4 regions of the Streptosporangium sp. NPDC000095 genome follow, and region 3 is predicted to be linked to each of the others. Evidence: riboswitches for the same ligand, from Rfam matches in the RefSeq annotation. Region 3 holds a riboswitch; each other region holds the start of a gene.
The links. A riboswitch is a leader RNA that binds a small molecule or an ion and turns the genes downstream of it on or off. The one in region 3 is predicted to bind cyclic di-AMP.
Positions count from the first base shown of each region.

Region 1: another riboswitch for cyclic di-AMP. It lies ahead of ACFY3V_RS09685 (hypothetical protein); the one in region 3 lies ahead of ACFY3V_RS02330 (C40 family peptidase).
Region 2: another riboswitch for cyclic di-AMP. It lies ahead of ACFY3V_RS10790 (hypothetical protein); the one in region 3 lies ahead of ACFY3V_RS02330 (C40 family peptidase).
Region 4: another riboswitch for cyclic di-AMP. It lies ahead of ACFY3V_RS27185 (C40 family peptidase); the one in region 3 lies ahead of ACFY3V_RS02330 (C40 family peptidase).

Region 1 is NZ_JBIAZS010000003.1:303,633-308,542, reverse strand. It holds gene ACFY3V_RS09705 (roadblock/LC7 domain-containing protein) at 1-130, shown strand, start outside; gene ACFY3V_RS09700 (hypothetical protein) at 135-1,037, shown strand; gene ACFY3V_RS09695 (roadblock/LC7 domain-containing protein) at 1,096-1,476, shown strand; gene ACFY3V_RS09690 (hypothetical protein) at 1,489-1,860, shown strand; gene ACFY3V_RS09685 (hypothetical protein) at 2,038-2,868, opposite strand; cyclic di-AMP (ydaO/yuaA leader) riboswitch at 3,119-3,268, opposite strand; gene ACFY3V_RS09680 (DUF4253 domain-containing protein) at 3,649-4,395, opposite strand; gene ACFY3V_RS09675 (hypothetical protein) at 4,744-4,910, opposite strand, start outside.
Region 2 is NZ_JBIAZS010000003.1:538,633-543,542, forward strand. It holds gene ACFY3V_RS10780 (hypothetical protein) at 1-193, opposite strand, end outside; gene ACFY3V_RS10785 (hypothetical protein) at 718-975, shown strand; gene ACFY3V_RS10790 (hypothetical protein) at 1,544-2,518, opposite strand; cyclic di-AMP (ydaO/yuaA leader) riboswitch at 2,522-2,658, opposite strand; gene galT (galactose-1-phosphate uridylyltransferase) at 2,731-3,810, opposite strand; gene ACFY3V_RS10800 (DeoR/GlpR family DNA-binding transcription regulator) at 3,807-4,607, opposite strand; gene ACFY3V_RS10805 (metal-dependent phosphohydrolase) at 4,692-4,910, opposite strand, start outside.
Region 3 is NZ_JBIAZS010000001.1:582,549-587,458, reverse strand. It holds gene ACFY3V_RS02345 (hypothetical protein) at 1-76, shown strand, start outside; gene ACFY3V_RS02340 (NlpC/P60 family protein) at 387-1,337, shown strand; gene ACFY3V_RS02335 (class I SAM-dependent methyltransferase) at 1,571-2,269, shown strand; cyclic di-AMP (ydaO/yuaA leader) riboswitch at 2,609-2,768, shown strand; gene ACFY3V_RS02330 (C40 family peptidase) at 2,851-3,435, shown strand; gene ACFY3V_RS02325 (hypothetical protein) at 3,725-4,573, shown strand; gene ACFY3V_RS02320 (M48 family metallopeptidase) at 4,570-4,910, shown strand, end outside.
Region 4 is NZ_JBIAZS010000013.1:178,112-183,021, forward strand. It holds gene serA (phosphoglycerate dehydrogenase) at 126-1,715, shown strand; gene ACFY3V_RS27185 (C40 family peptidase) at 2,322-2,930, opposite strand; cyclic di-AMP (ydaO/yuaA leader) riboswitch at 2,918-3,136, opposite strand; gene ACFY3V_RS27190 (3-isopropylmalate dehydrogenase) at 3,292-4,338, shown strand; gene ACFY3V_RS27195 (branched-chain amino acid aminotransferase) at 4,512-4,910, shown strand, end outside.

The DNA of each region.
Region 1 (4,910 bases), on a different contig from region 3:
ACTGAAGCCGCTGGAAACGCCGTTCGACGGCCCGCTCGTCATTTACGTCAGGCTCGATCCGGAACGCTCGAACCTGGCACTGGCCCGCCACCGCCTCCAGGCCCTTTCCGGCCGTCTGATATCGACGTGAGCCCGTGCCCAGCGTCGAGAACATCCTCAGCGGACTCGCCGGCGACCACGCCACCGGATCCCTGCGACTCGGCAAGGCGGGGGTCATCTACCTCACCGACGGCCGGGTGACCTACGCCGAGAGCGCGTCCGCCCCTCGGCTGGAGGACCTGCTGGGTGCCCGCCGCGGCATATCCGCCCATGCCGTACGGCAGATCAGGCAGGCCACCACCCGCCGGCGACCGGACCCCGCGCTCCCTCCCGGGCCGCAGGAGTCGCGGAAGTCGCGGGAGCCCCAGCCGACGGGGGGCGAGCGGCTGATCGCCCAGGGCCTGCTCACCAGGGGTGAGCTGGAGTTCTGCGTGCTCAGCACGGTGCTCGACGCCGCGTACTTCCTGCTGCGGGCCACCGGGCACCGGCCCAGGTTCCGGCGGGGGGAGCTGCACTGGCTCGGACCGCAGTGGTACTTCGACGCGACCGGCCTGCTCCGGGAGTGCGAGCGGAGGAAGGCGCAGTTGGAACAGATCTGGCCGTCCGCGGAGCTGGACACGCTCCCGGTCGTCCCGGTGGAGCGTATCGGCGCCCACCGGGTGGTGCTGAGCGCACTCCAGTGGGAGGTGCTCGTCGGCGCCGACTCCGTCGCGACCCCGGCCGAGCTGGCGCGCAAACTGGGCCGTCCCGCGTACTCGGTGCTGCTCGCCGTACGACAGCTCGCCTCCTCCGGGCTGCTCCGCGTCCCGGAGCCCGGTCCGGCCGAGGCCCCCGCCGCCCCGGACCCGCTGCCCAGGCGGACGAAGGGCGCCACGGAGATCCCGGCGGCCGGGACGGGCTCCGTGGAGACGTCGGAGTGGATCCCCAGGGCGAACGGGGACCCGGCCGACGTCAACCTGCTCATCCGGCTCAGGAACGCATTGGAGGCAATGACTTGAGCCCGGTCACATGCCGATAAGGCTACGGACGCTGAAGTTGATCGGAAGGAGGATGCCGGTGGAACTGCGCGAGGAGATACGCCGTGAGATGGCGATGCTGCGAGAACGCGTACCCGACGTGGACGGGAGCATCGCGTGCAGTGTCGACGGCCTGACGATAGCCAGCGACCTGAGAAACGACGTCGAGCAGACGGGCGCGCTCTCCTCCGCGGTGCTCGCCCTGAGCCGCCGGATGACGGGCATCGCCGGCAAGGGCGCCTTCGAGGAGACGCTCATCTCCGGAACCAACGGCTACGCGGCGTTCTACGCCGCCGGACCCAAGATCGTTCTCACAGTCCTGGCACGCCCGGGGACCAATCTCGGGCTGCTCAGGCTGGAGGGCCGCAGAACGGCGGACCGACTCGCCGCCGTCAGCTCACGCACATCGATATCCCAGTGATCGGAGACAGTAATGGGCAACATGGACATCTCGCTCAAGGAGATGATGGCGATCGACGGTGCCATCGGCGCGGTCGTCGTCGACTACAACAGCGGGATGGCGCTCGGCGCGCTCGGCGGGTCCAAGGACCTCGACCTCCAGGTCGCGGCCGCGGGTAACACCGAGGTCGTCAGGGCGAAGATGCGGACCATGGAGTCGCTCGGCCTCAAGGACGGCATCGAGGACATCCTCATCACGCTCGGCACGCAGTATCACGTGATCCGCCCGATCTCGGGCCGGAGCGGTAAAGGGCTGTTCCTCTACCTGGCCCTCGACCGGAACCGGGCCAACCTCGCACTCGCCCGGCACAGCCTGCGCGGCATCGAGGAGAAGCTCGAAGTCTGACCCTTTGGTTCGCGGTCCGCGCCCCGGCAGGCGCGGACCGCACCGGAACCCTCGGCGTTTCGAGGATGGTTCTTCCCGATGGCCGCGCCGCCGGGGACGGTGACGGCTCTTTTTGGCCGCCACACCGTCGGAGCCGGTGACGAGGACCGTCTCTGCCCGGTGGCCGCGCCGTCGGGGTCAGTTCTCCTCTGCGGCCACGCCGCCGGGGACGTACTCGGAGACATGCTCGACCATCACCTTGGGCTTGCCGAGCCAGGGTCGCGCCTCCGCGCTCACCAGCTGGGTCTGCAGGCCGATGCCCAGCTTCCTCGCCATCGCGAAGACGGTCGTCGGCGGCTGGGCCGGGTTGGTGTCCCTGCGGTTCCACGCGCCGGTGGAGAACGCGACCGGGTGGTTCTTGATCCCCGTGCCGCCGCCCCACTTGGTGACGACGTACTGGATGTCGATGTGGCCCATGCCACCGTTGCCGTCCACGCCGAGCGTGCCGGCGTTGAACGTGCCGCCGGTCAGGTCGGCGAAGGTCTTGGCGTCGATGTCGATCATGATGCCCTGGTTGGAGGGGTTACCCGGGCCGCGGTCGCCGACGAAGAACTTCGCCTTCTTGCCCTTGTAGAGGATGTATCCCTCGGTGAACAGGGGCCAGCTCGGGCTGGCGATCATGCCCTTCTGCATCGGCTTGCCGCTGGCGGGAAGTCCGGTGTCACCGGCCCGGCCCGAGGAGTCGTCCCAGAAGTAGGAGGCCGTGGTCGCGCCCTGGAGGAGAACGGCCTCGGTACCGGCGGGCGCGCCCGCCGCCGGGTCGTTCGCGAGGCGGGTGGAGGCGGGGGCCGCGGAGGCGGGGGCCGCGGAGGCGGGGAGCGCGAGGGCGACACCGCCGGAGACGAGGAGGCTCGCGGCGGTGAGGGCCGCGGCGAGGCCGCGCCCGAGGGAGGTGTTCCTGTACGGGGATCGCTCGCCCGGACAGGGCGTGTTCAGGTCGTTCTTGTGCATACCAAAGGAGGGGTGCATGGAGAAATGGCTCTTTCGCGAGGGAACGGGGCGGCCAGGTGCGAACACCGAAGGGGTGCACTGGCGGGGACGCGCTCATCGGAAAAGGTGGCGTAGCCGGATCAGCCGATCGCTACGCGGAGCACGGTCCTGAAGGTGCCACGATCAGGCGCGGCGGCGAGGTCGAGGGGACGGGGGGCGGCGTTGAAGTTCAGGTGGTCGGTGCCGACAGGGGGTCCACCGACGTGGTGACGCGGTGATCCATGAGGGGATCTCCTCTCCATCTCGTCTACCGGGTTAGCTGACGGGTTCGGGCGGTGGAGTTGCCCTACCGCCGCGCGTTCGCGGCGGATTCACCCCGGAAAATTGGTTCCCCGGCTCCGGAGCCCTGCGGGCCCTCGGGATTCGACGTCGGCCGGCCGCCTCCTCTTGTGAAGGGCAGGTCGCCAACCGATAACAGTGGACACTACCCACCAAACCGGACAAAGCAAAGCAAACACCATGAAAAACCCAGAAGATCTACCTACAAGCTTCAAGGAAGCCCCATCGATCGCCCCGCCAGGTCGGCACCCGCCCTACCAGCGAGAACGCCTTCCCCAACCCGGCATCCGCCGCGAGAACCCCCGCCCCGGACCCGTACGAGGGCCTTCCCACCGGCGGCCGGCACCCCCGCCCGCGGGACGAAGCTCCTCCCCCGAGACCCACACAGGGCCTCCTCACCGGGGGGTCGACAGCCCATCGCGGGCCCCTCACCGAGACCCGCACGGGATCTCCCCCACCCCGCGGGTCATCCCCGTCCGGTCAGTCCCACCAGAACGACCAGGCGTTCCTGCCCTTGATCTGCTCGGCGTAGTCGACGAGGGTCCCCGCTCCCTGGATGATGCTGTCGGGGCAGAACGTCCAGTGTTCCGCCGCGACGTGCAGGGCGTGCTCGGAGGTCGTCGGCGGCGCGGCGACGCTGAGGTCGAGGGTGTTGAACCCCATTCCGACCACCCGCACCCCGAACCTCTCCTCCCAGCTCCGTACGACGGCCGCGAGCGGGACCATCCACTCGTTGTGGTTCAGGGCGCCCTGCCAGCCCATCACGGCCAGGGCGTCGGCCCCGCGCTCCACCGCGACGAGCCCGAGCGGGGTCCTGCGCTCGGCCACCAGCCCGGCGTACCAGTCGGCGACCACACCGGGATCGGCGGCGAGCCTTCCCGCCGGCGCCGGGCCCGGACACTCGGGACCGTAGGGATCGAGGAGTTCGAGCTGGTCCAGGGTCGCCCTCTCGATCCAGTCGGACCACACCTCGGCCATGAACGCGGCGGCGTTGTAGTTGTCGATCTGAGCGGCGGTGTCGGGGGCGATCTGACCCGCCGACCAGGGCTGGACGGAGTCCTCCAGCAGGACCGGCCACAGGCCCGACTGCTCGTGCTGAGCCCTCAACCGGGCCCAGTACTCACCGGAGACCGTCACCTCACTCAGCCAGAACGCCGGACGGCGACGGACCGCGAGCTGAGCGTAACCGGGGTCGGGCCACACCACGTCCCCCGGCGGCAACTCCACCGAGAGCCTCCTGCCCCCGCCTCCCCCGTCCCCCTCGCCTTCGTGGGCTCCTTCTCCCCCATCGGCGAACAACTGGCCCAGAACTGGCGGGAGTCTCTCACGCTCGCAATCGCTCATCTCTACCGATCCGATCCTGACCACGGATCAATTTTGGCCTGTCAACCACCCCGAGGGACAGTTCTGCCCTGGTCCAGGCAAAAATTATCGGTACAGAGAGGAACGAAGCCGAGCGGGTGCCACCCCTCCACGCCCGACGAATGCTCAACGAGGCCGTTCGGGGCCGCACGTCACGTCCGCGAGGGCGCCGTGAGTCTCGGGGGTAATGGACAGGCCCGCGAAGCCGGAGAGCTAGGGCTCGAAGAGCACCAGGGGATGGCGCCGCGTCATCTCCAGGACCACGCGGCACACCTCCCCCGCCCGTGGGAAGACCGCGTTCATCAGCACGAAGTCCTCCCCCACGGTGAGCGGCTCGGACCACGGTGAGGCGCCGTAGTTCTCGACGGTCAGGTCGGGGA
Region 2 (4,910 bases), on a different contig from region 3:
GGTAATTCCGGCCACGGTGGTCCTTGATCGCGACATAGGTGATCACGGACTGGACCGGCTTGACTCGCTTGACGTAGCTGATTTTTTGGTTGGGTGCGGCGTGTGCGGCGGGTGCCACGAGCAGCCCGGCTCCGAGGGCGGCGGTGAGAGCCACTCCGATCGTGGGAAGCCGGAATCGCGTAAGGGGTCGCACTGGTTCTCCTTCACCATGCAAGGCGTTTCTGGACAAACGATCATCTGACCGGTCGGCAGGTACTTTCGAGAAGCGTGGTCAGGCCGAAGGGTGAGCGTCGAGCCGGGTGAAGATGGAGCCGGCTGGCTGCGCGGGCGCTGAGCACGTGGCCCTCGCACATCCGCATTTCGGCGCTGCCCCGATAACGACGTCAGCCGAAACGCCGAGAACGGACACGACGCCTGCGATCCTCTTCTGCTTGCTGGTCGCTACAATTCCCTTCCCTTCAAGCGTTTTTCGAGTTTTGCGCCGACCGAAATCTATACGACCTTGGTATATTCAGAGAATATGGTCGGCATACGGGCGCTGGATCCTGCCGGGTCCTGCGCGCCAGGTGATGACGGTGCGGACATGGTCGGGCCCGTGCCTGGATCGACCAGTGGAACCTGATCTCGGCTGAACCCGCGCCCGGTCCTGCAACAGGCTCAAGCGGGCCACTGCGAGCCGGCGACCTGGAAGGTGACCGATCGTTTCTTTCCGAACCCGTGACGGTCGTGCCTCCCGACGTCAAGATGGTTCGGATCAAGACCCATGCTCACACCGGCACCGGATTTCATGAATGCTCCAACACGTATGCGTTCCGACACCCGGCAGACGTGCGGGCGGTGGGCTACTTCAGGAACCACGCTCGGACGAGGGTAACGCTAATCAAGATCAAAGCGTTCTATACGAATGGCTTCGACGGGAATGCGCTGATCGCCCCGGCCATCAATAACAGCAATGGCTCTTTCCGTAAGGATTGAATAACCAATGGTTATGCGCCTCGATGATGAGGTGATTTCAGAGAAATAATTCGGGCAGTTGCGGATATCCGGTACGCCGCCCGTGGCGTTTCGGGCCTTTCGGGAGAACTCGCCGAAGGCCGGAGAGAAAGACGCGGAGCCTCCGGTGGATGAGTTCTCATCACAAGAAGCCGCAGCGGTGCGGCTTTGGACGAGGGAAGGATCGCCTGCCGCAAGTGCCTGGGCCCGGGACCGATGGATCCGGCGAGGGCGTCGTCCGGCTCGGGAACCGCTGGGTGACCGGGTGGTGCCGGATGCGAAAAGCCGGCCTCCAATCTGTCTTCGTTGGTCGCCCCCCTGCCGCGCCGGGTGACCTACGGGCGCAACCGGGCCACCTCCCATCCGTCACTCGATCAACTGGTCGGACTCAGGACCTGCTCGTCCAGGGGAACCCGTCCTGCGCGTCCGTGCAGGACTCCGCCGCCCTACGCTCTATCGCGCGCCAACCGAAGATCATGAAGCGGGAAGTCCGCGAAGTGTCCTGAGAGGACCTTGCGACAAGATCACCGCAGGGCAGAAGTCTGGTGGTTCAGTACATCGAGATGTGCGGATGGTCGAAGTGGTTGGCCGTGATGCCGCCTCGGTTCGACATGAACCTCCAGCCGGAGCCGTGGTTGATGCGCTGGCGCCAGATCACGTACTTCACGCCGAGTTTGGCCTTGTTCTTGATGGCCCAGGCGGCGATCTCGTCGCCGAGCGCGAGGTTGGCGGCCGTGGGCATCGCGCCACCGGCGCTCATCATGAAGTCGCAGGCGCGGCCCAGAGGATGCTCGCCGCCGTCGTTGACGGCCCGGTAGCAGCCGACCGAGTACGGCAGGTTGAAGCGCCTCATGACGGCGTCGCGCATGATCCGGGTGCGGTCGGTGATGTTGTCGGGGCCGGTGGGCAGTTGCGGCGCCCAGCTGCCGTCGGCGCGACGGCCGGAACCGGTGGGGGCGAGCCGGTCGAGCTTGTTCTTCATGTCGCGGATCAGCTTCTCGGCCTTCTCTCGCTGCGCCTGCACCTCCTTGGCCTCGTCGCCGATCTCGTCGGTGAGCCTGGCGGCCGTCTCGGCCGCCCGCTTCCTGCGGTCGATGCTGTTGACGAAGCCCTCCAGGTGGGCGGCCTGCTGGGCGGTGAGCTGCTCCATCACCGCGGCGGCGCCCATGTCGCCGGAGAACATCAGCGCGGGCAGCCCTCCGCCGCTGCTCTGGTAGCGCAACTGGACGATGGAGTCGACCTCCCGCTTGGCCTCGACGTAGGTCTTCTCGGCCTTTTCCAGGTTCTGCTTGGCGACGATCTCGGCCTTCTGCGCCATCTTGAGCGACTCGCGGGTGGCCGCGTAGGTCTCGATCAGCTTGTCGACCTGCTTGCCGAGCTTGGCCAGCTCGGCGCGGAGCTTGGCCTCGGTGGGCTTGGGGTCCGCGCTTCCGGCGGTGGGGGCGCCGATGGTGAACACGACGATCGAGCTCAGGCAGAGGGCCAGAGACGCACGCCGACGGAACGTGGGGGACGGGGCCGCCACGCACTCTCCTCTCCTTACGCCTACCGGGTTAGCTGACGGGTTCGGGCTGGAGGAAGCCCTTCCACCGAAGTGGTTTCACCCCAGGTGCGGTGGTTCCCCGGCTCCCGGGCAAGGTGCCCGGGATTAGGCAAATCAGCGTTTACAGCCGATGTGGGAAGGATAGTAGTGGTAAACAGCAGGTCATGCGACCTCAAGACGAGACCAAGTGGTAATCAGTTCGTGACAACAGAGCGCAGCAGTTGTGCTGTCGCCTCGGGCGACACGTCGTTCACGAAGGCGCCCATCGCCGACTCCGACCCGGCGAGGTATTTCAGCTTGTCCGGCGCGCGGCGGATGCTGAACAGCTCCATGTGCGCGTACGACAGATCGCGGCCGGTGGAGACCGGTGCCTGGTGCCAGGCCGCGACGTACGGCATGGGCACGCCGAAGATCCCGTCGAGGCGGCGGAGCACGTCGGTGTAGAGGGGGCCGAACGCCGCGCGTTCCCCGGCGTCCAGCGCGACCAGGTCGGGGACCCTGCGGTGCGGGTAGAGGTGGACCTCCACGGGCCAGCGCGCCGCGGCGGGGACGAAGGCCGTCCAGTGCTCGTTCGAGCCCACCACCCGGATCTCGGCCGCACGCTCCGCGGCCAGGACGTCGGCGAACAGGTTGCCGCCCGTCCGCTCCCTGTGGCGCTCGGCCGCCCCGAGGGTGAGCCTGGTGCGCGGGGTCACGTAGGGGTACGCGTAGATCTGGCCGTGCGGGTGGGCCAGGGTGATGCCGATCTCCGCCCCCCGGTTCTCGAAGCAGAAGACCTGCTCCACGCCGGGCGTCGCCGACAGCTCCGCCGTACGGTCGACCCAGGCCTCCATGACCAGTTCGACCCGCTCGGGGGAGAGCCGCGAGAACGCGGAGTCGTGCTCGGAGGTGAAGCAGACCACCTCGCACCTGCCGACCCCCGGACGGACCTCGCTCAACCCTCCGATCGGCCGGTGGTCGCCCGGCTGGGCGGAGAACGAGGGGAACCGGTTCTCGAAGACCACCACCTCGTAGTCGGAGGAGGGGACCTCGGTGAGATTGCCCGGAGTCGAGGGACAGAGCGGGCACTCGTTAACGGGGGGAAGGAAGGTGCGGCCCTGGCGGTGCCCGGCCACCGCGATCCACTCCTCGGTGAGCGGGTCGTAGCGCAGCTCGGAGGCGGCGGGACGGGGCGGCAGGTCGCGCCGGTCGGGTGCCGTGCGGTCGGCGTCGTCGCGCCGGTCGAAGTAGAAAAGCTCCCGGCCGTCGGCCAGGTGGGTGATCGTACGCTTCATCGGCCGGCGATCTCGCTCTCGCGCTGGGGGTCGGTGATGATCATCTCGCCCACCGAGGCGGCGAGCTCCTCGCGGGCCTTCTCGGTCATGCCGGAGTCGGTGACCACGATGTGGGCCTCGGCCAGCTCGGCGATCGTGCTGATGCCGACCGTGCCCCACTTGGTGTGGTCGGCGAGCACCACCAGGCGGTGCGCGGAGGCGACCAGTTCGCGGTTGGTCTCGGCCTCGAGCAGGTTGGGGGTGGTGAACCCGGCGCGGGTGCTCATACCGTGCACGCCGAGGAAGAGGGTGTCGACGTGCAGGCCGCGGATCGCCGAGACCGCGACCGGACCGACCAGCGCGTCGGAGGGGGTGCGGACCCCGCCGGTCAGCACGACCGTCTGGTCGGCCCTGGGGGAGCGGTGGAAGACGTCGGCGACCCGGATCGAGTTGGTGATCACGGTCAGCTCGGGCACGTCGACGAGATGGTGGGCGAGCGTCCAGGTCGTGGTGCCCGCGGAGAGCGCGACGGCGGTGGCCGGCCGGACGAGCCGGGCGGCGTGCCGGGCGATCGTCTCCTTCTCCGCCTGCTGGCGCACCGACTTGGCGGCGAAACCCGGCTCTTCGGTCGAGCCCGGCCCGGCGGCGGTGGCGCCACCGTGGACCTTCTCCACCAGGCCGCGCTCGGAGAGCACCTCGAGGTCGCGCCGGATCGTCATGTCGGACACGCCGAGCTCCCGGACGAGATCGGCGACCCTGACCCCGCCGCTGCCGCGCACCCTTTCCAGGATCGCCTGCTGTCGCTGCTGGGCGAGCATCGCCTCACTCCCCTTAATCCATCAGATTCCACCAAAATACCACGACCAGGTGGGGGAGGTTGTTGGATTGTGGTGGCCGGCCGCTCACAGTCGATCAAGCTCCGCCGCGATGTTCGCCCTTGCCGCCCCCTCCAGATCGGCGACATGGAAGATCACCGGAAGATCGAGCAGCGAGCGCAGCACCGCGGCCCTTCCCGCCCTGAACACGTCGTCGGGGACGAAGCCGTACTCCTCGCGCACGGCCGCCGCGTAGGCGGCGTAGACGTCGGGGGAGGAGCCCAGGATCGCCAGGTCCGCGTCGGA
Region 3 (4,910 bases):
GGGGGACTGGAGCGTCCAGTTGCGCGACGCCAGGAGGATGACCGCCAAGATCTGCGACATCGCCGCCTGCGGGTAGTGCGACCGGAGTACCGGCGGGGGTGCTTCCCGCGGCCGGGACACCACCTGTTCCCAGAGGGCGCTTCCCGCGGTGCCCCCCTGCGGCCGAGGTACCGCTCCTGACAGGGCCGTCTCCCGCGGCCGACGACGCCCTCCGGGGAGAAAACCGTCGGCCGCGGGTAAAGCGGTCACCTGCGAACAAGGAGCAAACCCGGTGAAAAGGTGAGTCAACCATTACTTCTTCTGTACTATTCGCCGCAGGTCTGGTGCAGTCGGGAGGCGTTGACGTGGCCGTGGCGGGTTTGCCGGTTGGACTGATTCGGATACCGGTGGCGGTAGGGCTCGCTCTCGCGTTGTTGACGATGCCGGTGAGCGGAGCGTCCGCCCAGCTGAGGCCGACCCCCGCCGAGGCGAAGAAGAAGCTGGAGAAGCTCAACGAGCAGGCCGACCAGATCGTCGAGAAGTACAACCAGGCCTCGGAGAAGTGGAAGCGGGCCAGGAAGAAGTACGGCGATCTGAACGCCGATCTGACCCGCCAGAACAAGCAGGTCGCCGGGCTGCGCAAGGAGCTCGTCTCGATGGCCGTCAGCAGCTACCAGGTCGGGTCGATCAACGGCTGGGAAGGCATGATCTACCAGTCCGACCCCGGTGCCCTGCTGAGCGGCCTGGCGGCCGCCGACCAGATGTCCACCTCCCGCGCCCAGTCGCTGAACGCCTTCGACGAGGCCACCAAGGCGCTGCGGATCGGCCGGGACGAGGCGAAGAAGGCCCTGGTCGACGCCGACAAGACGCGGGACGAGCTGGCCGAGGAGAAGGCCAAGGCCGAAAAGATGGTGAGGGCACAGACGAAGCTCCTGCGCGAGCTCAACGCCTTCAAGGTGGGCAACCCGCAGAGCACCGGGGTCCAGTACACCGGCTCAGCCTCGGGCAACGCCCGCGCCGCCCTGCAGTTCGCCTTCGCCCAGATCGGCAAGCCCTACCGGTACGGCGGCACGGGTCCCAGCGGCTGGGACTGCTCCGGTCTGGTCCAGAGCGCCTGGCGCAACGGGGGAGTCTCCCTTCCCCGGACGACCTGGGAGCAGTGGAGCTGGGGTGCGAGCCGCAAGGTCTCCCTGAGCGACCTCCAGCCCGGCGACCTCATCTTCAGCGAGGGCCTCGGCCACGTCAGCATGTACGCGGGCAACGGCCAGATCGTGCACGCCCCGCAGACGGGCGACGTCGTCAAGACCGTTCCGCTGTCGTCCTACGGCCGTCGCATCGTCGGAGCCGTCCGCCCCTGAGCGTTGCCCCCGCAGCGTTGCCCTGCAGCGTTGTCAGTGGCCGTCAGTGGCCGCCATGGCTCCCCGGTGGCGCCCGGTGCCCCAGGCGGTCCCCCGGTGCTCCCCTGTGGCTCAGCGGCCCCACGGCGGCTCCGTCCGCAGTGGCCTGCGAGGCGACGGCGCGGCTCCCGGCCGGGTGAGGTGCCGGGAAAAACCGGATGTGCCGGGCGCGGTGCTGCTGCGAGCATCGGAACATGATCAAACCATGGATACCCGACGAGCTCGCGTACGCCGGACCTGAGCACCTCGACGCCGCGTTCGTCGCCGGGTTCGACCGGAAGCAGGGCAGGCCCGACCCCGAAGAGGACCTCGCCGTGCTCGCGAGGCACGGCGTGGGGGAGAGCGCGACGGTGGTGGAGTTCGGCGCGGGGACCGGACAGTTCGCCCTGGCCGCGGCGCGGCGGTTCTCGCGGGTGGTGGCGGTGGACGTCTCCCCGGCGATGCACGACTTCCTGGCCGCCCGTGCCGCCGAGAACGGGCTCTCCGCCGTCGAGTGCGTGCGGGCGGGCTTCCTGTCCTACGAGCACACCGGGCCGCCCGCCGACGCGGTCTACACCCGCCACGCACTCCATCAGCTCCCCGACCTCTGGAAGGCCGTCGCGCTCGACCGCGTCGCGCGGATCGTACGGCCGGGGGGCGTCCTGCGCCTGCGTGACCTGATCTTCGACTTCCGGCCGGACGAGGCCGACGCCGTGTTCGGCCGCTGGCTCGACGGCGCGGCGGACGACCCCGCGCTCGGCTACACGCGCGAGGACTACGCCGAGCATCTGCGCACCGAGTACAGCACCTTCAGATGGCTGCTCGAACCGATGCTGGACGCCGCCGGCTTCGAGATCGTCGAGGCGGACTTCCAGCAGTCGATCTACGGGGCCTACACCTGTGTCAGGCGCTGAGAGCGTCCGGCCGACCGTCCGGGAACGGTCCATCATCAGTGGATCGCGATGAGTGTGACGAACATTACGAAACCGTGATTTGCCGGGCGTGATGCGAAGGATGTGACGAGGGTCATATCTCATTAGCATAAATGGCCATTAAGCAGGGATAACAGGAAGATCAAGAAGGGTGTCGGCTCTCCCGGATTTGGGGAATGCTTTGCCGAACGTTGGGGATCGGGGTAACTTCTGGCGTCGCGACGTGCAAGCCACGCCGTCGCGGCGAATGTCGGTCTTCGGGCCGGTTCCCTTATAAGAATCCAGCCGGCCGCCGTGCCCCCACCCGGGGGTGGAGATCATTACGGCGGCCCGCCGAATCCATGCAGCCAGGAGGCATGGAACCGGGGACCCAAAAGGCCCAGCACGCTGCGGCCAGGGGTGAATCGGCATGTTTATGCCGTAGGGCATCTTCCAAGCCCGAATCCGTCAGCTAACCCGGTAGGCATCAGTGGAAGCCCCAAGGAGAAATCCTGTCCAGCACCCTGCACAACCCTCGTCTGTCGCGCCTTTTCCGCCTTTCCCTCGGCGGTATCGCCCTCACGTTGACCGCCTCAGCCGGAGCGGTCACCCTCGGGCCCACGGCGGCGCAGGCGGCGGACGGTCCTCCCGAGATCCTGGTCAACAGTGCGGCCGGCGTCTCTGAGAAGACCGAAAGCACCACCAAGACCGTCACTCAGGCCTCGGCCACAGCCACGGCGAAGGCCAAGGCCACGGCGAAGGCCAAGGTGAAGGCCAAGGCCAAGATGAGCAAGGCGGCACGACAGAAGGTACGGGCCGGTAAGGCGGTCTCGACGGCCAAGAAGCAGATCGGCACCCCTTACCGCTGGGGAGCCTCCGGGCCCGGAGCGTTCGACTGCTCGGGGCTCGTCCGGTACGCCTGGAAGAAGGCGGGTGTGTCCCTCCCCAGGGTCACGCACAGCCAGTACAGGGCGATCAAGAAGAAGGTCTCGTGGAGCAAACTGCGCCCCGGTGACCTGATGTTCTTCAGCGGGAAGGGCCACGTCGGCATGTACGTCGGCAAGGGCAGGATGGTCCACTCGCCGAGCAGTGGCAAGACGGTTCGTGTCGTGAAGCTGGCGGGCTACTACAAGTCCTCCTTCGCCGGAGCGGCACGGCCCGGAGCCTGAGCCCGCGCTCGGGTGGGGGACCCGGGACCGCGTCGAGCGCGGCTCCCGAACTCCGAACCCGAGTGCCGGACCCGAGCACGGCGCCCGAGCGCCGGACCCGAGCACGGTGCCTGAGCACCGCGCCCGAGTACGGGAGCCCGAGCCCGCGTCCGGGCACACGCCGGAGGCGCGTCGAAAGCGCGTGCCGAAAGCACACGCCCGAGCACGGAAAAGCGGCCCCGGCCCTCCACCAGGAGGGCCGGGGCCGCTCCATGCCGGTCGAGATGCCGGTCAAGTACCATCGGCTCGTATGTCCGTCCCGAAAGGGCGCCGCGCCGTGCTCGCCGGGATGCTGGCGCTGATGAGCGCCGGTCCGTTCGCCGGGACGGGCCCCCTCCTGGCCGGAGCCGCCCCGCTCCTCCCGCACGGCCCGTACGATGCCCGGCGCCTCCTCCGGGACCCGGGCGACCTCCGCGACCTGTGGCCGGGTGCCGCCGTCACCGTCAGGGGCGAGCACTCCCTCGTGATCGGCCACGGCGTCCCCGACGCCGTCCTGCGGGATCTGGCGGCGAGGGCCGACCGCGCCCGCGCGACGATCGCGGAGATCTGGGGGCCGGTCCCCGCGGTGATCCTCTTTCCCGCCGACGACGCCGAGGCCGCGACGCTCGCCGGAGCCGGCAGCACCCGCGGCCTGGCCGCGATGGCGACCGCGGACCGGGTGATCGTCCTGCCCTCGGGATACGCCAGGCTCACCGAGACCGGCAGGGACGTGGTGATCACCCACGAGCTCGCCCACGTGGCCACCGGCGCGACCCGTGGTGGCCGGGTGCCGATGTGGCTGTCGGAGGGCTTCGCCGACTACGTGGGCTACCGCGACGCCGGGATCGCGGTGCGCACGGCCGCCGCCGAGCTGGCCGCCGAGGTGCGCGCGGGCGTCCTGCCCGAGCGTCTGCCGGGACCGGCCGACTTCGCCCCCGGTGCGCCGAGGCTCGCGCAGGCGTACGAGGAGGCGTGGCTCGCCTGCCGGTTCGTCGCGGAGCGCTTCGGGGAGAAGGCGCTGGTGAGGCTCTACGGTAGCGATGTCGGGAGCGCGCTCGGCCTGTCGCCGGCCGAGTTCACCGCATCCTGGCGCGACTACCTCGGGAAGGAACTCACGTGACGCTGAGCACGAAGGACGCGCCCTCGGGCGTGCGGTCGGCGGGATGGGCGACGGCCGGCCTGGGGGCGGTCACGCTGGCGGTCGTGGCGTTCACCACGCCCTGGAGCGTGCTGCCCGACGGAGCTCCGCCCGTCACCCCTGATCCGGCCCGCGACTTCACCGCCGAGCAGATCGCCAGGGCCGAGACGTTCGACGCGCTGGTCAGCCTTCCCGGCTACCTGTCGCTCGGCCTGACGCTGGTCGTGGCGGGGGTGCTGATCGCCACCCCGCTGGGCGCGCGGCTCGTCGACCGGCTGCCGGGGCCGTGGTGGCTGCGGACGCTGCTCGGCGTGCTGGC
Region 4 (4,910 bases), on a different contig from region 3:
TCTCCGAGGGGTTTCCCGGTGGCGCGAAGCGTCTCGGATCGCGGGACACTCGTGAACGCGTTCACAAGCGCCGATAGACTACGTGAGGTCCGTGCACCCCTCACCGTCTAGTAAGGATCCAGCCTGTGAACAAGCCCGTCGTACTGGTCGCTGAGGAACTTTCCGAGGCTGGTCTCGCGGTTCTGGGCGCGGACTTCGAAGTCCGCCACACCGACGGCGCCGACCGCGCCCAGTTCCTGCCCGCCCTCGCCGACGTGGACGCGCTCATCGTGCGCAGCGCCACGCAGGTCGACGCCGAGGCGATCGCCAACGCTCCCAGGCTCCGCGTCGTCGCCCGCGCGGGCGTCGGCCTGGACAACGTCGATGTGGAGGCCGCCACCAAGGCCGGTGTCATGGTCGTCAACGCGCCGACCTCCAACATCACCAGCGCCGCCGAGCACACCGTCGCCCTCATCCTCGCCTCCGCCCGCAACGTCGCCCAGGCGCACTCCGCGCTCAAGGGCGGCGAGTGGAAGCGCTCGAAGTACACCGGGGTGGAGCTCGACGAGAAGGTCGTCGCGATCCTCGGCCTCGGCAAGATCGGCCAGCTGGTCGCGCAGCGCCTCCAGCCGTTCGGCGTCGAACTGATCGCCTACGACCCCTACCTGCAGCCGGCCCGCGCCGCGCAGATGGGCGTCCGGCTGGTCTCGCTCGAGGAGGCCCTGAGCGAGGCCGACTTCATCACGGTGCACCTGCCCAAGTCCAAGGAGACCATCGGTCTCATCGGCGACAGGGAGCTCCACGCGGTCAAGCCGAACGTGCGCCTCATCAACGTCGCCCGGGGCGGCATCATCGACGAGAACGCCCTCTACTCCGCCCTCAAGGAGGGCCGCGTCGCCGGCGCCGGCATCGACGTGTTCCCCAAGGAGCCGGTCACCGACAGCCCGCTCTTCGAGCTCGACCAGGTCGTCGTCACCCCGCACCTGGGCGCCTCCACCCACGAGGCCCAGGAGAAGGCGGGCACCCAGGTCGCGCGCAGCGTGAAGCTCGCCCTCGCCGGGGAGTTCGTGCCGGACGCGGTCAACGTCCAGGGCGGTGCCGTCGCCGAGGACGTCAAGCCGGGCCTGCCGCTCGCCGAGAAGCTCGGCCGGGTGTTCACCGCCCTCGCGGGCGAGGTCGCCACCAAGCTCGACGTCGAGGTGCGCGGTGAGATCGCCTCCCACGACGTCCGCGTGCTGGAGCTGGCCGCGCTCAAGGGCGTCTTCACCGACGTGGTCGAGGACTCGGTCACCTACGTCAACGCCCCGCTGCTGGCCAAGGACCGGGGGGTGTCGGTCGAGCTGGTCACCAGCTCCGAGAGCCCCGACTGGCGCAACGTCGTGACGGTCCGCGGCGTCCTCGCCGACGGCCGCACGGTCTCGGTCTCCGGCACCCTGTCCGGGCCGAGGCAGATCACGAAGATCGTCGAGGTCAACGGCTACCAGATGGAGATCGAGCCCACCGACCACCTGTCGTTCTTCACCTACACCGACCGTCCCGGCATCGTCGGCGTGGTCGGCCGTATTCTCGGCGACCACTCGATCAACATCGCCTCGATGCAGGTGGCCCGGGACGCCAAGGGCGGCAAGGCGCTGATCGCCCTCACCGTCGACACCGCGATCCCGGCCGAGGTGATCGACCAGATCGGCGCGGAGATCGGCGCCGACAGCGGCCGCTCGGCCGACCTGGCCGACTAGCCCCGTTTCCCGCGCGTGCCGCGTCGTCGCGGGTCGGTGGCCCTTCCCGATCCAGGACGACATGCGATCACCCAGGACCGATCGGGGGACGTACGGGAAACACGGCCGTGGTCCACCGATGTGGCCGCCGCCCCGATGACCGGGGCGGCGGCCACATCTCGTCTCAGCATGTGAGAAGTGTGTACGCCGGGCGAGACGGCGTTTCCGTGGGCAGGTAGCCTGGAATGAAATGCGCCAGGTTCTCGTAATTCCTACCTGCCGCGGCGAGGCCTGACAGGGGCAGGCCGGCGACTCGCCGCGGTGTTGTGGCGCTTGCCGGCTCCAAGCCCCCGTCGCCGGTCCGTGATCCGGACCCTCGACATCAGGCCTGGTCGGAGTCCCGACCGGAGACTTGACCACCTTCCTTGCTCGCGTGCGACCGAGACGAGATTCGCCATGTACGACATGTATCCCTGGAACCGTCCCGAGGAGACAGAGGACGAGGCCACCGACGCGCTCCAGACCGCTCTGGACCGCAGGGACAACGGTGGTGCCCCCACCCGCTGAACCCGTTCTCGCCGCCACCGGGGCCTCCACGGCCTCCCGGCGGCGATCCGCCGGCGTGTCTCATCCGCCGGGCACGACTTCGGTCGCGAGCTCGACCCGCTTGGCGAGCTGGACCCCCTGCGGGTCGGGGCGGACCGCGCCGACGAAGGAGGCGCGGCGCCAGGAGCTGAGCTTCTCCTCCTTGACGACGTCGCCGCTTTGCGGGGCGTGAACCATGTAGCCGGGCTTTGTGATCATGCCGACGTGGCCGAGGCCGCTGAAGAAGGCCAGGTCACCGGCTCTGAGGTCCTTCCAGGCGATCTTCTTGGAGAAGGCGGCGTACTGGTCGTAGGTGACGCGGGGGAGTTTGATCCCGGCGGCGCCGTAGGCGCGGAGCATCAGGCCGGAGCAGTCGAAGCCGCCGTTGCCGGTGCCGCCCCAGACGTAGGGCGTTCCGCGCTTGGACATGGCCCACTGCACGGCCTTCTGCCAGGCGGGCCTGACGTCCATCGCCTTCAGCGTTTCCTTCAGCGTGGGGGTTTTGAGCGCTGCGGGTCCGGGGGCGGGGGGCGGGGAGGCGGCCAGGGCGGCGGTCGAGGTCGCGCACACCGCGGCGCCGGCGAGGATCAGGGAGGCGGAGATGGACAGGACGCGGGGGAGAACTGTGCCGGACAGGATGATTCCTTCCATAAGGCCGGCCGGGTGAGCTGTCGGGCTCGGGCGTGGAGGCCGCCCTACGGCGCGAGAACGCGCTGATTCGCCCCAAGGGATCCGCCTGATGACGACCGGGAACGCGCTCCGGGGGAGGGGCGGTGTTCTCGGGGGTGCGGTAGATCCCGTAAAGAGTGGTTCCCCGGCTCCGTGCGGGCCCGGTAAGGGGATGGCCCGTACGGATTAGGCAGTGATGTGAATGGGAGGACCATAACGAAACCTCCCTAAACGGTCAATAGGGAGCAAAAAAGGACAAAACGATCAGAGGGTCTGTCGTGCGAACACGTCCGCAGAATGAGACCGGTGTTCAATCGCCGAGACGGACCGGTAAGGTGCCTGCATGGATTCGCGTAACATTCGCCTGGCGGTCATCCCCGGGGACGGAATCGGAGTCGAGGTCGTCGCCGAAGGGCTGAAGGTCCTCGAAGCGGTCGGTACGAAGGTGGAGACCACCACCTACGACCTCGGCGCCAAGCGCTACCACGAAACCGGCGAGACCCTGCCGGACCCGGTCCTCGACGAACTGCGCGGATACGACGCGATCCTGCTCGGCGCGGTCGGCGACCCCAGCGTGCCCCCGGGCATCCTGGAGCGCGACCTGCTGCTCAAGCTCCGCTTCCAGCTCGACCACTACGTGAACCTGCGCCCGGTCAAGCTCTTCCCCGGCGTCGAGACGCCGCTGGGCGGATCCCGCCCCGAGGACATCGACATGATCGTCGTCCGCGAGGGCACCGAGGGCCCGTACGCCGGAGCGGGTGGCGTCATGCGCAGGGGCACGCCGCACGAGATCGCCACCCAGGAGTCGCTGAACACCGCCTACGGCGTCGAGCGCGTCGTGCGTTACGCCTTCGACAAGGCGCTCGGCCGCCCCCGCAAAAAGCTGACGCTGGTCCACAAGACCAACGTGCTCACCTACGCCGGCGACCTCTGGGCCCGCACCTTCGACCGCGTCGGCCTGGAATATCCCGAGGTCCAGACCGACTACTGCCACGTCGACGCGGCCTCGATGTTCTTCGTCAGCCAGCCGGAGCGCTTCGACGTGATCGTCACCGACAACCTCTTCGGTGACATCCTCACCGACATCGGCGCGGCGATCGCCGGCGGCATCGGTCTGGCGGCGAGCGGCAACGTCAACCCCGACCGCACCGCGCCGAGCATGTTCGAGCCGGTTCACGGCAGCGCCCCCGACATCGCGGGCCAGGGCAAGGCCGACCCGACCGCCACGATCCTGTCGGTCGCCATGCTCCTCGACCACCTCGGTATGGCCGCCGAGGCCACCAGGGTCGAGCAGGCCGTCGCCGACGACCTGGTCGAGCGGACGGCCGGCCGGGCCGGCCGGACCACCCACGAGATCGGCGACGACATCACCGCCCGAGTAGCCGGCTGAGGAAGCCGCCTCCCTCGACCCCGACGCGCCTGGCGGCTCACCTGAGCCGCCAGGCGCGTTTTTGTTTCTCCAGCACTGCCGGTTTTCGGCATGGATGGAGTAGTTTCCCGTTACCCGGTCCGACGCAGAATGGACCCAAGGGTAAGCCAGACCTCAAGAGAAGGATCCGTGCGATGACCACCGCTCAGAAGCTCAGCTTCGACGTGCAGCTCTCCGACCACGCTCGCACCGCGGCAGAGCGCGAGCAGGTAATGGCGAGTCCCGGGTTCGGTCAGGTCTTCACCGACCACATGATCTCGATCGACTACACCGAGGGTGAGGGCTGGCACGACGCCAGGCTCATGCCGTACGGCCCGCTCAGCCTCGACCCCGCGACGTCGGTCTTCCACTACGCGCAGGAGCTTTTCGAAGGGCTCAAGGCCTACCGCCAGGAGAACGGCGCGATCGTGGCCTTCCGGCCGGAGGCGAACGCCGCCCGCTTCAACAGCTCCGCGCTGCGGATGGCCATGCCCGAACTGCCCGAGGAGACGTTCGTCGAGTCGCTGGAGCTGCTCGTCCAGACCGACCGCGAG